One region of the Cronobacter sakazakii genome, then DNA from elsewhere that is predicted to be linked to it. Evidence: predicted binding sites of a transcription regulator. Region 1 holds the regulator's gene; each other region holds the start of a gene.
What was found. The regulator PhoB, encoded in region 1, activates phosphate uptake and scavenging genes when phosphate is short. The targets are predictions, from matches to a motif close to CTGTCATAAAACTGNCNNAT.
Positions count from the first base shown of each region.

Region 2: the regulator PhoB is predicted to act here: its motif matches at 2,712-2,731, upstream of serA (phosphoglycerate dehydrogenase).
Region 3: the regulator PhoB is predicted to act here: its motif matches at 1,631-1,650, upstream of opgB (phosphatidylglycerol--membrane-oligosaccharide glycerophosphotransferase).
Region 4: the regulator PhoB is predicted to act here: its motif matches at 1,006-1,025, upstream of uvrB (excinuclease ABC subunit UvrB).

Region 1 is NZ_CP011047.1:4,333,447-4,337,736, forward strand. Features, by position in the region: gene brnQ (branched-chain amino acid transporter carrier protein BrnQ) at 1-450, opposite strand, end outside; gene phoR (phosphate regulon sensor histidine kinase PhoR) at 849-2,162, opposite strand; gene phoB (phosphate response regulator transcription factor PhoB) at 2,185-2,874, opposite strand; gene sbcD (exonuclease subunit SbcD) at 3,073-4,287, shown strand; gene sbcC (exonuclease subunit SbcC) at 4,284-4,290, shown strand, end outside.
Region 2 is NZ_CP011047.1:1,760,620-1,764,909, forward strand. Features, by position in the region: gene CSK29544_RS08295 (oxidative stress defense protein) at 1-736, shown strand, start outside; gene argP (DNA-binding transcriptional regulator ArgP) at 765-1,658, opposite strand; gene rpiA (ribose-5-phosphate isomerase RpiA) at 1,826-2,485, shown strand; gene serA (phosphoglycerate dehydrogenase) at 2,755-3,993, shown strand; gene CSK29544_RS08315 (5-formyltetrahydrofolate cyclo-ligase) at 4,074-4,290, opposite strand, start outside.
Region 3 is NZ_CP011047.1:343,445-347,734, reverse strand. Features, by position in the region: gene opgB (phosphatidylglycerol--membrane-oligosaccharide glycerophosphotransferase) at 1-1,379, opposite strand, end outside; gene dnaC (replicative helicase loader DnaC) at 1,747-2,484, opposite strand; gene dnaT (primosomal protein DnaT) at 2,487-3,032, opposite strand; gene CSK29544_RS01600 (organic hydroperoxide resistance protein) at 3,255-3,683, opposite strand; gene CSK29544_RS01595 (MarR family winged helix-turn-helix transcriptional regulator) at 3,764-4,216, opposite strand; gene CSK29544_RS01590 (threonine/serine exporter) at 4,282-4,290, opposite strand, start outside.
Region 4 is NZ_CP011047.1:3,997,602-4,001,891, reverse strand. Features, by position in the region: gene CSK29544_RS18995 (ABC transporter ATP-binding protein) at 1-366, opposite strand, end outside; gene CSK29544_RS18990 (hypothetical protein) at 540-776, shown strand; gene uvrB (excinuclease ABC subunit UvrB) at 1,257-3,278, shown strand; gene yvcK (uridine diphosphate-N-acetylglucosamine-binding protein YvcK) at 3,606-4,290, opposite strand, start outside.

The DNA.
Region 1 (4,290 bases):
GAAGTTGCCCACGGTATCCAGCAGTTTGCCCGGATAGAGCGACACCAGAATCACCAGCGCGAAATAGACCAGGCTGTAGATGAGCAGCGGCAGCGCGCCGTCGCCGGTGAGCGGCGCAATACCCACTTCAAACGACACGGTCGCGGTGCGCGGCGTCGCGAACAGCGGCCCGACGGCCAGATAGCACACCGTCGCCAGCAGAATGCCCGCGACGCGGCCAATCGGATGGCTCAGGCTGTCAACGCCACCGCCAACTTTCGCCAGCGCCACCACGGTCAGCACAGGCAGACCCACGGCGGTAATAAGAAAGCCGATCGCCGCCGTCCAGACATGCGGACCGGCCTGCAAACCAACCATGGGAGGGAAAATAATATTGCCCGCGCCGACAAACAACGCAAAGGTCATAAACCCCAGTGCGATAATGTCGCGCGATTTTAAACGATGGGTCATAAGATTTACTGCCTGTGGATGTGGTGTTGAAATTGACTAATTTTTTATCGCCAGTCACCTGACGAAAACGCGGCTATTTGCAGAGCTGACAGCGGGATATGCTTCCCGATTACGCTGGCGAAGAATTGTTTTTCGATTTACCAGGTAAAAACAGTCGGTCTGGCAATAGCAGGGGCGCAATTTAAACGCTTATAACGTTTAAAGGCAAGACAGGATCGTAAAACCAGACCTTTATGCCAGATCTAAGTTTCAGAGCAGTGATAAAATCTAAAATCGTAAAAAACCTCCGGCGATTCGCGCGAGCAAAAAAGCGACAAACGCTGTAAAAAGCGTTCAGAGTCGGCGAAAAAATGAATAAGGCCAGCTTATGGCTGGCCCTGGAAAGAAAGGTTGACGAATTAAGCGTCAGAAAGCGCTTTGGCGGGCGCGGAGACGATTAACCGCTCCGGCAGGAGGAAGGAAAACGTCGTGCCTTTGCCAGGCGTACTTTCAATCTCCAGACGCGCGTCGTGGTGCGTCAGCGCATGTTTCACAATCGCAAGCCCTAACCCGCTGCCGCCCGTCTGGCGCGAGCGCGCTTTATCAACTCGATAGAACCGCTCAGTGAGGCGCGGAATATGCTCCGCAGCAATCCCCGGCCCGGTGTCCGCCACGCTAAAGCGCGCGCCGTTCGCCACGTGCTCCCAGCGCACCGTGATGTGCGTCCCGGCAGGCGTATGGTTGACCGCGTTATACACCAGGTTTGAAATCGCGCTACGCAACTGCTCGTCGTTGCCAAGCACTTTAAGCTGCGGATCGACCTCAAACGTGAAGGTATGCTTCTGCTGGCTCAGCGTCTGCGCCTCGCGCTCCACCACCCGCAGCATCATCGGCACGTCGATGGTTTCGTTAAGCTGCATCGCGGGTGCCGCCTCGATTTTCGAGAGCGTGAGTAGCTGTTTCACCAGCCCTTCCATGCGGAAGGTCTGCTCGCGCATGGTGTGCAGCGCTTTTTCACGCAGCGGCCCTTCGAGCGTCTGCTCGTGCATCATCTCCAGATACCCCTGCAACACGGTGAGCGGCGTGCGCAACTCATGGCTGACGTTTGCGAAGAAGTTGCGCCGCGCGCCTTCGAGCTGATGCATCTGCGTGACGTCGCGCGCCACCATCAGCAGTTGATCTTCGCTGTACGGCATCACGCGAAACTCAAGATGACGCCCGTTATTGAGCACCAGGTGCAATGGCCGGTTGAACTCCTTGCCGCGCAGATAGCTGGTGAATTCCGGGTAGCGCAGCAGGTTTAAGATGTTCTGGCCGTTATCGTCGGGCCAGCGCAGGCCGAGAAGCTGTTGCGCAAGGCCGTTACACCAGAAGATGACGCCCTCTTCCGTGGTCAGCACCACGGCGTCCGGCAGGGATTCCGCGCCGCTGCGAAAGCGTTTGATAAGATTGCCCAGTTCGCGGCGGCGTTTTTTATTGCGCAACTGCATCTGGTGCAGGCCGTAGAGCAGCGGCTCCCAGCTCCCGCTGCCGGGCGGCGGCGTCATGCTGCGATCCACCCACAGCCACCAGGAGAGCCGCAGCAGATTCCAGAAATGCCAGATAAGCAATCCGGTCACTGCCGCCAGTAAAAACCATGCCAGATAGCCGAATATCGCCCCGAGCACCAGCGCCGGAATACAGCAGAGCAACAGCTCCAGCACCAGTCTTTTCCATGACAGCCGTTCCAGCACGCGTCACACTCCTGTTTTGGGTTTAAAAACGGGTTGAGAACCGATAACCCGTGCCGCGCACCGTCTGAACCATTCTGTCATGACCACTCTGCTCCAGCGCCTTACGCAGGCGGCGGATATGCACATCCACGGTGCGATCTTCGACATACACATTGGTGCCCCAGACGTTATTCAGCAGCTGTTCGCGGCTGTAAACGCGCTCCGGGTGCGTCATAAAGAAGTGTAACAGCTTGAATTCGGTCGGCCCCATATCGAGGGGATTTTCGCCGGTCATCACGCGGTGGGATGACGGATCGAGGCTTAAGCCCTGCATTTCGATAACTTCATCAACGGCCATCGGCGAGATACGGCGCATAACCGCTTTAATACGCGCCACCAGCTCTTTCGGGGAGAACGGTTTGGTAATGTAATCGTCAGCCCCGGTTTCCAGGCCACGCACGCGATCTTCTTCTTCGCCGCGCGCGGTCAGCATCACCACAGGAATTTCGCGGGTCAGCGCTTCGCGTTTGATATGTTTAATAAACTGGATCCCCGATCCGCCGGGCAGCATCCAGTCCAGCAAAATCAGATCGGGCCAGGGCTCATTGAGTTGATTCACCGCACTGTCATAATCTTCCGCTTCCACCGGCTGGAAGCCGTTTTGTTCCAGTACGAAACACACCATCTCGCGGATAGGTGCTTCATCTTCAACGACCAGAATACGTCTCGCCATGATTCGCCCTGTTAAATAAAGTAAACAGTATGTTATGCGGCGCCATTATGCGTCAGATTTATGACAGATTTATGAAAAAGATGACCGTTAGATGACCTGTCAGCACGCCGGGAAAAACCCGGCGGCGCGACGAAACAGGACACCCGCCGTACTGGATGTTTATAATCCCCTTCTCGCTTTTTCGCCACAGGGCATTCCATGCGTATTCTGCATACCTCAGACTGGCATCTTGGACAAAATTTTTACGCCAAAAGCCGTGCCGCCGAACATGAAACTTTTCTCGACTGGCTGCTGGAGGCGGCGATAGCGCATCAGGTGGATGCGATTATCGTCGCGGGCGACATCTTCGATACCGGCGCGCCGCCAAGCTATGCGCGTGAGCTCTACAACCGCTTTGTAGTCAAACTCCAGGCGGCGAACTGCCCGCTTATCGTGCTTGGCGGCAACCACGATTCGGTCGCGACGCTCAATGAATCCCGCGAACTGCTGGCCTGCCTGAACACGCAGGTTATCGCGAGCGCGCAGCTCACGCCAGAAACGCAGGCCACGCTTTTGTACCGCCGCGACGGCGAGCCGGGTGCCGTGCTCTGCCCGGTGCCGTTTTTACGCCCGCGCGACGTACTGCGAAGCCTCAGCGGGCAGTCAGGCCGTGAAAAGCAGCAGCAACTGCTGGAAGCCATCAGCCTGCACTACCAGCAGAGCTATGAGGCCGCGTGCGCGCTTCGCGGCGAGCGTAACCTGCCGATTATCGCGACCGGCCATCTGACCACCGTCGGCGTGACCAAAAGTGACGCGGTGCGCGACATCTATATAGGCACGCTCGACGCCTTCCCGGCGGACCGCTTTCCGCCCGCCGATTATATCGCGCTCGGACATATTCACCGCGCCCAGAAAGTGGCGGGCTGCGAGCATATCCGCTACAGCGGCTCGCCGATTGCGCTGAGCTTTGATGAAACCGGCAAAGAGAAAAGCGTTTATCTGGTGGAGTTTGCAGACGGCAAACTGCGCGATGTCACAGCCCTGCCGGTACCGGTCAGCCAGCCGTTGGCGGTGCTGAAAGGCAGTCTGGAATCCATTACCGCGCAGCTCGAACAGTGGCGCGACGCGCCGGATGAGCCGAAAGTCTGGCTCGATATCGAAATCGACACCGGCGAGTTTCTGCATGATATGCACCGTCAGATAAGCCAGCTTACCGAAAGCCTGCCGGTGGAAGTCGTCCTTCTGCGTCGCAGCCGAGAAATGCGCGAGCGCGCGCTCGGCACGCTCAGCACCGAAACGCTCAGCGAGCTGGGGCCGGAAGAGGTGTTTGAACGCCGCCTGGAGCTGGAATCGCTTGAGGAGCCGGAGAAAGCGCGCCTGCGCACGCTCTTCGCCCGCACGCTGGAGAGCCTGCACGAGGAGGACGAGGCATGAAAA
Region 2 (4,290 bases), 1.9 Mb from region 1:
GAATGAACTGCCCAACGGCCCGCATATCGTCACCTCCGGCACGGCGAGCGTGGATGCGATACCGGATATCGCGACGCTGGCTATTGAGGTCAATGTTTCCGCGAAAGACGCGGCGGCGGCAAAAAAACAGGCGGACGAGCGAGTAGGGCAGTACCTGACTTTCCTGCAAAATAACGGCGTTGAGAAAAAAGACGTTAATGCCGCTAACCTGCGTACCCAGCCGGAATATGAGTACCTCAAGGATGGTAAAACCCAGCTGAAAGGCTATCGTGCGGTACGTACCGTCGACGTGACGTTGCGCAAGCTCGATAAACTGAACGAGCTGCTGGATGGCGCGCTGAAAGCGGGCCTGAATGAAATCCGCTCCGTCTCTTTAGGCGTGGCGCACCCGGATGAATATAAAGATAAAGCCCGCAAAGCGGCTATCGATGACGCGGTGCGTCAGGCGCAGCAGCTGGCGAGCGGCTTTAACAGTAAACTTGGCCCGGTTTACAGCGTGCGTTATCACGTCTCTAACTACCAGCCGACGCCTGTGATGCGCATGATGAAAGCCGAAGCGGCAGCGCCGGCTTCAGCGCAGGACACCTACGATCAGCAGACTATCCAGTTTGACGATCAGGTGGATGTAGTGTTTGAACTTGAGCCTTCTCAGGCGCAGAGCGGTACGGCGAATCAGAATGGTTCGGGAAGCCAGGGCACTGCGCCTGCGGCGACCAACGCGCCATCACAGCAGTAAACGAAAAACCCGCCATCCGGCGGGTTTTTTAATCCTGACGCAACACTTTGTGGCCGTATTCCAGCAGCGCATCGGTAACCTTGCGCATCATTCTGCTTTCCGGCGCAAATCGGTGCCAGAAGAGCATCCGGCGCTGGTACAGCCCCGGCGTGAGATCGATAAGCTCACCGCTTTGCAGCTCTTTTTCAATTTGCAGGTGCGGGATCATACAGCACGTAGTGCCCTGACGGGCCAGCTGTACGAAGGCTTCTGACGAGTTAACGATGTGGCAGGGCACGCTGCCTGGCGGCAGATCGAAATTCTGCTGTAAAAACGCCTGATGCATATCATCCAGATGGTCGAACGCGACGGCGGGCGCTTTCAGAAGCGACGCGCGCGTCACGCCGTTTGGAAAGTAGCGATCGGCAAAAGGTTTCGAGGCGACAAAGAGATAGTCCAGCGCGCCCAGTTGATCGACAAGGCAGCTTGGCAACGCCTGCGGCTGAATACTTACCGCGCCGACCACTTCACCGCGGCGCAGCCGCTCCTGGGTACGGGTTTCATCTTCCACCTGCAAATTGAGACGCACTGGCGAATCTGCAAGCACGGGGGCAAGCGCGGGCAAAAGCCAGGTCGCGAGACTGTCGGCGTTGACCGCAAGCGACAGCAGCAGCGGCGTTGAGCCGGTCTGTTCATCGCCCAGCCACTCTTCTTCCAGCAGCTCAACCTGGCGCAGCAGAGCCAGCAGCTTTTGCCCTTGCTCGGTCGGGCGCGGTGGCACGGTGCGCACCAGCAGCGGCTGGCCGAAGGTGTTTTCCAGCTGTTTAATACGTTGTGACACGGCGGACTGCGTAATACACAGCTTTTGTGCGGCGCGCTCAAACCCGCGCTCTCTGATTACCGCATCCAGCGCCTGTAGTGTTCGGTAGTCCGGGCGTTTCATCTCTCTGGTGTGCTCCCTGTCTCGTTATGTTCCGCACTATGACATAAATTTGCACCGGATACAGACCCAAACGCAAACATCGGAGCTGTGCCGCAGAATGACTCCCCCATTGCCCGGCGGGTTGTTTTATAATGCGCCACAGTTTTTACACCACAGGCAAAACTCTCATGACGCAGGATGAACTTAAAAAAGCCGTCGGCTGGGCCGCACTGAAGTACGTCGAGCCGGGCACGATTGTCGGCGTAGGCACCGGTTCCACCGCCGCGCATTTTATCGACGCGCTGGGCACCATGAAAAACGAGATTGAAGGCGCGGTTTCCAGCTCTGACGCCTCCACTGCAAAGCTCAAAAGCTTAGGCATTACTGTTTTCGATCTTAACGAGGTGGATTCACTGGGCATCTATGTCGATGGCGCAGATGAAATCAACGGCCAGATGCAGATGATCAAAGGTGGCGGCGCGGCGCTGACGCGCGAGAAAATCATCGCGTCGGTGGCACAAAAGTTCATCTGTATCGCGGATGCGTCCAAACAGGTGGATGTGCTCGGCACTTTCCCGCTGCCGGTAGAAGTGATCCCGATGGCCCGCAGCGCGGTCGCGCGTCAGCTGGTAAAGCTCGGTGGTCGCCCGGAGTATCGCCAGGGTGTGGTGACGGATAACGGCAACGTGATTCTGGACGTTTACGGTTTAACCATTCTCGACCCGATCGCGCTGGAAAATGCCATTAACGGCATTCCGGGCGTCGTTACCGTTGGTCTGTTTGCCAATCGCGGCGCGGACGTGGCGCTCATCGGCACCGCCGATGGCGTGAAAACCATCGTAAAATGATCTGACCGGGGCGCTCCGGCGCCCCTGCGGTTAAAAAAATTCCCCTGCGTTAAATTTGGTGACATCTCTCACATTTTTGTTTCCATCCTGTTAATCCTTCCGTCATATTTCTGCCATGCAACATTTTCTTCTGCCTTTTATCTCTGCGTGATGTTTCTTCAACGTCGCGACGCAAACGTTCATATTGCCGGGAACGCAAATTTTGATATGTTGGCAGAAGGCTGGCTTATTTCAGCTTCATAACAGTTCAGACAAGACAGGGTCGGGAAATGGCAAAAGTATCGCTGGAGAAAGACAAAATTAAATTCTTGCTGGTGGAAGGGGTTCACCAGAAAGCCATCGATAGCCTGCGTGCCGCAGGTTATACCAATATCGAATACCACAAGGGCGCGCTCGACAGCGAACAGCTGAAAGCGTCCATCCGCGATGCGCACTTTATCGGCCTGCGATCCCGTACTCATCTGACTGAAGAGATTTTTGCCGCGGCGGAAAAACTGGTGGCGGTCGGCTGCTTCTGCATCGGCACCAATCAGGTGGATCTGGACGCGGCGGCGAAGCGCGGCATTCCGGTCTTCAACGCGCCGTTCTCCAACACCCGATCGGTGGCCGAGCTGGTCATTGGCGAGCTGTTGTTGCTGCTGCGCGGAATTCCTGAAGCGAACGCTAAAGCGCACCGCGGTATCTGGAATAAGCTCGCGACGGGCTCGTTTGAAGCGCGTGGTAAAAAACTCGGCATTATCGGCTACGGCCATATCGGCACCCAGCTCGGTATCCTCGCGGAATCGCTGGGGATGAACGTGTTTTTCTATGATATCGAAAGCAAGCTGCCGCTCGGTAACGCCACCCAGGTGCAGCATCTCTCCGATCTGCTCAATATGAGCGACGTGGTGAGCCTGCACGTGCCGGAAAACGCGTCCACCAAAAATATGATTGGTGCCGAAGAGCTGGCGCTGATGAAACCCGGCGCGCTGCTGATTAACGCTGCGCGTGGTACGGTGGTCGATATCCCGGCGCTGTGCGAGGCGCTCTCCAGCAAACATCTGGCCGGCGCCGCGATTGACGTTTTCCCGGTTGAGCCTGCGACCAACAGCGATCCGTTTAACTCGCCGCTGTGCGAATTCGACAACGTGATCCTGACGCCGCACATCGGCGGTTCCACCCAGGAAGCGCAGGAAAATATCGGTCTCGAAGTGGCGGGCAAACTCGCGAAATACTCCGATAACGGCTCTACGCTCTCGGCGGTGAATTTTCCGGAAGTTTCTCTGCCGCTGCACGGCGGCAGCGTCAGCCGTCTGCTGCATATTCATGAAAACCGCCCGGGCGTGCTGACTGCCATCAACCAGATCTTCGCTGAGCAGGGCGTCAACATCGCGGCGCAGTATCTGCAAACTACGCCGCAGATGGGTTATGTGGTAATTGATATTGATGCGCCGGAAGACATCGCGTACAACGCGCTGCAAAGCATGAAGGCGATTCAGGGCACGATCCGCGCGCGTCTGCTGTATTGATGTGATAAGGCCGGGCATTTTACCCGGCCTGCTGAACGAGATGTTGAGCCGGGTGAGCGTAAGCGACCCGGTTTTTTATTTCACCAGCGCCAGGTTTGGGTGGGTGTCACTACCACTGGCAGTGGAATGTCCCACTCCTGCACAGGCAGGCTTTCTACCTGCTGGCAGTCGTGCGCGTAGCCGACCGGCAAGAATCCGTGCGCGCGCCAGTTTTGCAGCGTGCGGTCGTAAAAACCGCCGCCCATGCCGAGGCGCTGCCCTGTGCGGTCAAACGCCACCAGTGGCGTGATAAGCACG
Region 3 (4,290 bases), 520 kb from region 1:
CCGGAAAGACTGCTGCGCCCGAGCCCCAGGAAGTTGTCGCCGCCCAGCACATCGAGCACTGTCGCGCCGTTATCCATTGTATTGCGTTTCACCGCCAGCACGTCCTGCTGCGGCTGATCGCCTCGCAGAATAAAGAACAGGTTATTACGATCCTGCTTGCTGAGATATTTATAGGCGGTGTTGTTCATCGCCAGATGATCCGACGACACAACGATGACCGTATTTTTGAAATACGGCGACGCTTTGATTTTGTTAATAAACGCCGCGATATGCTGCTGGCTACAGGTGACCGCGCTGAAAGACTGGTTCGGTTTGCCTTCAAACGAGTAGCTCTTTCGCGTACAGGTGCGCGAGACGAAACCGTCCGGGTGGTGCGTGTCGACCGTCAGCGTAAAGAGCGAGAAGCGTTTGCCCGCTTTTGAGAGCTCTTCATATTTTTTCCACGCCTGGTCCAGCACCGTGTCGTCGTAAAAGCCCCAGTCGTTGCGATAGGTTGGGTCCGCTACCGTGTTTTTCAGCTCTTCGGCCCCGTAGAGATGATCGAAACCGTGGGATTTGAGGAATACGTCTTTTCCGGCAAAGCGCAGGTTAGCACCCTGGATGAAGTAGTTCTCATAGCCGGAGTTTTTGAGGATATCGCCCAGGCAGACGTTCTGCGGGAAGAAGCTCGACATCGAGGCAGACGCGTTGCCCTCAAAGGGCGCAAAAAGCGGAATGCCGCACTGCGAGGCGACCATACCCGCGATGGTGTAATCGGTGCCGGGCAACTGCGCGGTATGGCTGAAATCGATGCCTTCGTTTTTCAGCGCGCCCAGCTCCGGTGTCAGGTTCGGGAACGCCTGATCGTCAAAATAGGTGCGCTCCAGGCTTTCGCCGTAGATGTAAACGAGATTGAGCTGTGGATTGTCGATACGCTTTTGCGGCTCTTTATAGTACGCCGCAAAGTCGGGATCGCCCTCTGCGGTCTGGGATTTCACCAGTTCGGTTATCTGGCGAAACGCCGGGCTGGCGTCCACCGAGGCGAGCGCCAGCAGCAGCGCCACGAAGCTGTAGCCGAAGTGATAAGGCAGATGGCGGCGACGGCGCAAAATCCATGTCAGCAGGCCAAAGACCGCGAGCAGCACTGCGACCAGCCCGACACCAGGCAGGATGTATTTGCTGACGCCCGCGCCGGTGAGACTGTTGGTCAGCGTGTAGAGCACCGCGTCATTGATGCCATCGCCGGTAAAATAGTTGCTGGCAAGCAGCGTCAGATTCAGGATAACAAACAGCCCTAACACCACCAGAGTGGCGATAAACCACCAGGTGTTACGGCCCGCCTTGAAGGCGTAAATCGCCACGGAGGCGATAAAGAAAAGTATGGAAAGCCACTCTGACAACACTACATCCTCGCAGCGAAGGCGCCATGCCCGTTAGGTTAAACTGCTTTTTTAACACCGAAATATAACGCTACTGTCATACTGGTACCATTTTAGCGTCATCTTTTTATGGAGCAGTTCAGATAAGGTTTAGATATACGGAATTATGAGCAGCGTCTCATCGCCTGTGGCGCGGGGATAGCGTCGGGCAAGGCCAGAAAATAGGTGTTTAGTAATACACTGTGAGCGGAAACGCTAAAAAGCGGATTCTTTTATGAAAATTTTATGACGGCGCAGATTTCACTGCAGAGGCGCAAAAGTAAAGCGAGACGGCAGGGAAGGGGAAGTGTCGGGGCGCAGAAAACGCGCCCCGTAAAAAGTGCGGAGTTTAGTACTCTTTACCCGTGACGCGGCTGCGGTAGCTGTCCCAGTTGAAATTCACCCACAGGCTGTTGCCAAGGCGCATACGATCCATCACGCGCTCGCCGAGAAGCTTGGTCATCTCTTCCATGTTCTGGTTGGTCAGCATGCCGGTGGGGCGCTTAGAGGACGAGCGACGATCCACCAGCTGGTTGATGATCACTTTCTCGTAGCGCGACTCACTCTGCATACCGATCTCGTCGATCACCAGCAGATCGACGCTGCTCAGATCTTTTAAAAGCTGCTCTTCGCTGGTTTCGCGGTTGCCGAACGTGTCTTTCATGGCGGACATGATATCGGCGACGGTAATGATCATCACCGATTTGCCGCGCAGCAGCAGTTCATTACAGATCGCGGCGGCAAGATGGTTCTTGCCGGTGCCCGGTTTACCGGCGAAAACAAAGCTCGCGATGTTGCCGTCAAAAGCGTCGACATACTGGCGCGCTTTGTTGACGGCGTTCATCTGCCCGTCGTTTTCAACACGATAGTTATCGAACGAACAGTTCTGATGCAGCGGGCGAATGCCAGAGCGGTTGAAGGTGCGCTGCATTTTCATCGCGCGGTTTTCGCGCTCGATGGCCTCTGAGCGAATTCGCCCCTGCTCCTGCTGCCAGGCGATAAGCTCTTCGCCGGTTTTAAAGGCCGGCTTGACGTCAGGCGGCATCAGCCGCTTCAGGCGCATCATCAGATCAGTGACGTTTTTCATTGTTACCCTCGAAAGCCGTCAGGAATATGGTCGTCCGGCTGCGCGATGGCGTTTACATCGCGCCGCGTTGATGACGTAAAGGTGGCGCGGTTCATCTGAATACTGCGCGCCAGCTTCTGCTGCCATTGGATGTGGTGGAAGACTTTGCCTTCCGCCTGCCAGTAAGCGACAAACGAGGCCAGCTCTTCGCTGGTGACCGGCTGGGCCAGCGGAATGCCCCAGAGCGCGGCCATACGCTGAAACTCGGGGTCGGGCTGCCAGCCCGGATACATGGCGAATTTGCCCATCGGCACCGGCACGGGCTGGGCGACGTCGTTTCCTTCGTCGAAAAATTGCGCTTCCAGCGCGACATCGGAGCGGGGCGCGGCGAGCTGTTTTTCCAGCGCCAGCAGTTCCGCCATGCGCGCCGGCGTCACGGCATAAAATGCGGGCGCATTGTTATCAAACACCGCCACGGCCCCACGTTCGGCGTGCGCCAGCGCGCTGCCGGGATTGCGCCGGAAGGCGTCAATATCAACGACATCAGGGGTCAGGATTCTGGAAGACATAAAACGTTCTCAATCAAAGCGTTATCAGACACTGGCGCGAAAATCGCCAGCAGAGACGATAATTCCTTCATAGTAGCATAGTCAGAGGCGGGGTTTGAGCTTATTGGCGCATGGGATCGCACGTAAAAAAAAGAGCGCGCCATGATATCTGGCGCGCTCCGCGTCCCCTGGTGAGGGCAGTTTCGTTTTTTATTTTAAGCTTCCCCGTTAGCGGGGATAGCGTCAGGCAATGATATTCAGAGTGACGTCGATGTTGCCACGGGTCGCGTTAGAGTACGGGCAGACGATATGCGCCGCATCGACCAGTTTCTGCGCTTCTGCCGCGTCCATCCCCGGCAGGTGAATATTCAGCTTCGCTTCGATACCAAAACCGGTCGGCAGTGGGCCGATCCCGACTTCGCCTTCAATAAACGCGTCTTTCGGCATCGCGATTTTGTCGCGGGCGGAGACAAATTTCATCGCGCCCAGGAAGCAGGCGGAGTAGCCTGCGGCAAACAGCTGTTCCGGGTTGGTGACATCGCCGCCCATGCCGCCCATCTCTTTCGGTACGCCAAGCTTTACATCCAGCACGCCGTCAGAAGAAGTGGCGCGGCCGTCGCGGCCTCCGGTGGCTTTGGCTTTGGCGCGGTAGATGACGTTTTCTAAAGACATGTAATATTCCTTATTTAAGTTTTAGGCGATTTAATCGTGCGCTACTTATTTGGTGCTTTCACGCCATCCGAAGATGGCGCTTACGACTGATTCAGATTATGGCGTAATGCTTCAAGCTGATCTTTCAGATCCAGCAAAGTCTCTTTGTCGCACGCGGTGGCGCAGAGCACCGAGCCCGGTATGTTGTGGGCTTCGGCCTTGAGCTGCCGGCCTGCGTCGGTGAGCGTGACGATCACTTGTCGTTCATCCTGACGCGAACGCTGGCGCATCAGCAGCCCCGCGGTTTCCATCCGCTTTAACAGCGGCGTCAGCGTGGCGGAATCCAGATAGAGTCGCTCGCCAATCTCAGAAACGGTCACGTCGTCCTTCTCCCACAGCACCAGCATCACCAGATATTGCGGGTACGTCAGCCCGAGCGGTGTCAGTAGCTGGCGGTAAATTTTATGTAGCGCCAGGTTTGTCGAGTAAAGCGCGAAGCAGAGCTGATTGTCTAAGCCCAGCGAGAGCCCGTCGTGTTGTTGTGTCGTCTTCATGCTTTCAATATAGATAGTGCACGATTTAATTGCAAGCCAGGTTTTATCTTTTGCTTTGATAGTCGTTATACGCG
Region 4 (4,290 bases), 340 kb from region 1:
CAGATCAAACACCGACTCCGAGCTGGCCGCATTTTCAGGCTGCGCGCGCAGCGCGATATGCAGATTTTCTTCCACCGTCAGCTGTGAAAAATAGCGCCGCTCCTGGGGCACGTAGCGGATGCCGAGCGCCGCGCGGGCGTCCGGGCCGACGCGCATTAACTCCTGCGGCGCGGCGCCAGTCTCGTGCCAGAGCATGCTGCCGCTCTTAACCGGCAGATAGCCTGCCACGCAGTTCAGCAGCGTGGTTTTTCCCATGCCCGGCGCGCCGATAACGCAGGTGCACTCGCCGGGCAGAAGATCGAGGCTGACATCCCATAGCGTGTGCTGCGTGCCGTAAAAGTGGTTAACCGCGTGCAGACTTAACATGGCGCTTCTCCTTCAGACAGGGTATCGGAATACAGCATGGGTATATGCGCTCTGACGCCCGCATATACAGTGACTTCCCCGGCCTGCCCGCGCGTCCTGCTGTCGCTTCCCGCCAATGACGGGAAGAGGGTGTAGTTCCGGTAAACGGGATACTGCAATTCTCTTGCCAGCCAGTGAAATGCCCTTCCATCGCGCCTGAAATTGAGACTAAACCTGAAAGCCTGCGTCAGGCGCAGTGGGTTATCCTGGAAAAAGCCGGGCGGCGTGCACATTTTGAGTGCTGGTCAGGGCGTGGTTTTGGTGCAGCGTTGCGCAAAAGTAAAGCAAAAATGTGTGAAAAGGATCGCGCAAAGCGCCGCGCGGAAAGCAAGGGAAATTCTTCAAAACCGGCCGGGAAAATTTTTTTCTGAGCCAGACGCGGGCACGTCGAGCCAGGCGGCGACGCGGCGCGCTTTCAGGGCTGGAAGCAGTTATCCACTATTCCTGTGGATAACCTTGTGTATTAGAGTTAGAAAACGCGCCGTAAGCGAGAGCCGATGCGGCTTGCACCCGATCTGGCGCGAAAGCCGTCTTTTCAGGAAAACACTTTAAAATTAATAGGTTAATTAAAATCAAGCACTGAAGAAAAAGTGTCATCTGCTGCAACAAAAGTATCACAGCCTCGCTTGACAAATGTTAAAGGATAAAAAATTTTGGGGATAACCGCCCTCGTATAGTGTTTTATCCGGCGCAGGGGCAAATTTACTTCATACCAGATGGTAAAAATGCGCTGTGAACAAAATCCGCTAACCTGCCACTGATTTTATATCCAGTATTTATCGCTGGCAAAAATCGCTGTGGCGAGTAAAATTAACGCTCTGTCCGCGCAAATCTTCATCAGGTGTTTCTTCATGAGCAAACCGTTCAAACTCAATTCCGCTTTCAAACCTTCCGGCGACCAGCCTGAGGCTATCCGCCGCATCAAGGAAGGGCTGGAGGACGGGCTGGCGCACCAGACGCTGCTGGGTGTGACGGGCTCGGGGAAAACGTTCACCATGGCGAACGTCATCGCCGATTTGCAGCGCCCGACGATGGTGCTGGCGCCTAACAAAACGCTGGCGGCGCAGCTCTATGGCGAGATGAAAGAGTTCTTCCCGGAAAACGCCGTGGAATATTTCGTCTCGTACTACGACTACTATCAGCCGGAAGCCTATGTGCCGAGCTCCGACACCTTTATTGAGAAGGACGCGTCGGTAAACGAGCACATTGAGCAGATGCGTCTGTCGGCCACCAAAGCGCTGCTGGAGCGACGCGATGTGGTGGTGGTGGCGTCGGTCTCCGCTATCTATGGTCTGGGCGACCCGGATCTCTACCTGAAGATGATGCTGCATCTCACCAAAGGGATGATCATCGACCAGCGTGCCATTTTGCGTCGCCTGACGGAGCTGCAATACACCCGCAACGATCAGGCGTTCCAGCGCGGCACCTTTCGCGTGCGCGGCGAGGTGATTGACATCTTCCCGGCGGAATCAGACGAGCTGGCGCTGCGCGTTGAGCTGTTCGACGAAGAGGTGGAGCGGCTGTCGCTGTTCGATCCGCTCACCGGCACCGTCGACTCCATTATCCAGCGTTTCACCGTCTACCCGAAAACGCACTACGTCACCCCGCGTGAGCGCATTGTGCAGGCGATGGAAGAGATCAAAGTAGAGCTGGCGGAGCGCCGCAAAGTGCTGCTGGAAAATAACAAACTGCTGGAAGAACAGCGCCTGACCCAGCGTACCCAGTTCGATCTCGAAATGATGAACGAGCTGGGGTATTGCTCCGGCATTGAAAACTACTCGCGCTATCTCTCTGGCCGTGGCCCTGGCGAAGCGCCGCCGACGCTGTTTGACTATCTGCCGGCGGATGGCCTGCTGGTGGTCGATGAATCACACGTCACCATTCCGCAGATCGGCGGGATGTATCGCGGCGACCGCGCGCGTAAAGAGACGCTGGTGGAATATGGTTTCCGCCTGCCGTCGGCGCTGGATAACCGCCCGCTGAAGTTTGAAGAGTTCGAGGCGCTGGCTCCGCAGACGGTGTATGTCTCGGCGACCCCCGGCAACTACGAGCTGGAAAAATCGGGCGGCGAGATTATCGACCAGGTGGTGCGCCCGACCGGTCTGCTCGATCCGATTATCGAAGTGCGCCCGGTGGCGACCCAGGTGGACGATTTGCTGTCGGAAATCCGCAAGCGCGTCGCCATCAACGAGCGCGTGCTGGTGACGACGCTCACCAAGCGTATGGCGGAAGATTTAACCGAGTATCTGGAAGAGCACGGCGAGAAAGTGCGCTATCTGCACTCGGATATCGACACCGTGGAGCGTATGGAGATTATCCGCGATCTGCGTCTTGGCGAGTTCGATGTGCTGGTGGGTATCAACCTGCTCCGTGAGGGGCTGGACATGCCGGAAGTGTCGCTGGTGGCTATTCTCGACGCTGACAAAGAGGGCTTCCTGCGCTCCGAACGTTCGCTTATCCAGACGATTGGCCGCGCGGCGCGTAACGTGAACGGTAAAGCGATTCTCTACGGCGATAAAATCACGCCGTCGATGGCGAAGGCGATTGGCGAAACCGAACGCCGTCGTGAGAAACAGCAGGCGTATAACGAAGAACACGGCATTGTGCCGCAGGGGCTTAACAAGAAAGTGGTCGATATTCTGGCGCTTGGCGAGAATATTGCGAAAACCAAGCCGAAAGGACGCGGAAAAGGGCGCACCGTGGCAGATGCCGAAGCCGCTGAACTGGCGCTGACGCCGAAAGCGTTGCAGCAGAAAATTCATCAGCTTGAGGCGCAGATGGTGCAACACGCGCAGAACCTGGAGTTTGAAGAGGCGGCGCAGTTGCGCGATAAGCTTCATCAGTTGCGCGAGCTGTTTATCGCCGCGTCGTAAGTTCTTCTGGTTGTGACGGGTTTTGTGGTGAAGCCGTAGTGTGATTTTCTGTGGTTTGGTTTGGTTTGGTTTGGTGGGTGCGCTTCGCTTACCCACCCTACATTCCCCATTAACGCCTGCTCCGTGGGCCGTGTGGTGGGTGCGCTTCGCTTACCCACCCTACATTCCATCAACGTCCGCTCCGTGGGCTGTGTGGTGGGTGCGCTGCGCTTACCCACCCTACATATCATCAAAGCCCATTGCGGGAGCCGTAGGGCGGGTAAGCGAAGCGCACCCGCCGTAACCGTCACCCTCGCACCCGCCGTAACCCCATTGCACCCATAGCCCTTACCCCAGCGCCTGAATCGCCTTTTCCAGCGCTGCGCGCAACAGGTGGCGGTCGTGGCGGTAAGGAATATCACTCGCTTCCAGCGGCTCCTGAATCACGATTCTGTCCTGCGCGCCGCTCACGTCCACCTTCGGGCCAACGACCACGGCATCCACCACGCGTTTACCAATATGCGCTTCCATCAGCGCCAGCTTCTCTTCAAGCCTGAGCGCAGCAGCGGCCGGGCTTAACTCGCGGCCTAAATTGCCGATGTAAACCATCGGCGCAGGCGTGCGGCGCAGCGCTTTGGCGAGATCGTCAAGCAGCAGCAGCGGCATCAGGCTGGTATAAAAACTGCCGGGGCCAATCACGATTAAATCGGCTTCGGCAATCGCTTCAACGGCCTCGCGCGTCGCCTGCACGGCAGGGTAGAGCATCAGCTCTTTCGGCGGATGGCTCAGCAAATCGATATTTACTTCGCCATACACTTCGTTATCGTCGCGATCGATAGCCATCAGATCGACCGGTTGCTCAGACATCGGGATCAGGAACGCGTCCACTTTAAGCAGATTACGAATAAGATTGATCGCCTCTAAAGGCCGCACGCTCAGGTGATCCAGCGCCTTTAACATGAGATTTCCGAGGTTATGCCCCGAAAGTTCCCCATTACCCCCAAAACGGTACTCAAACATCGCCGACGCGACG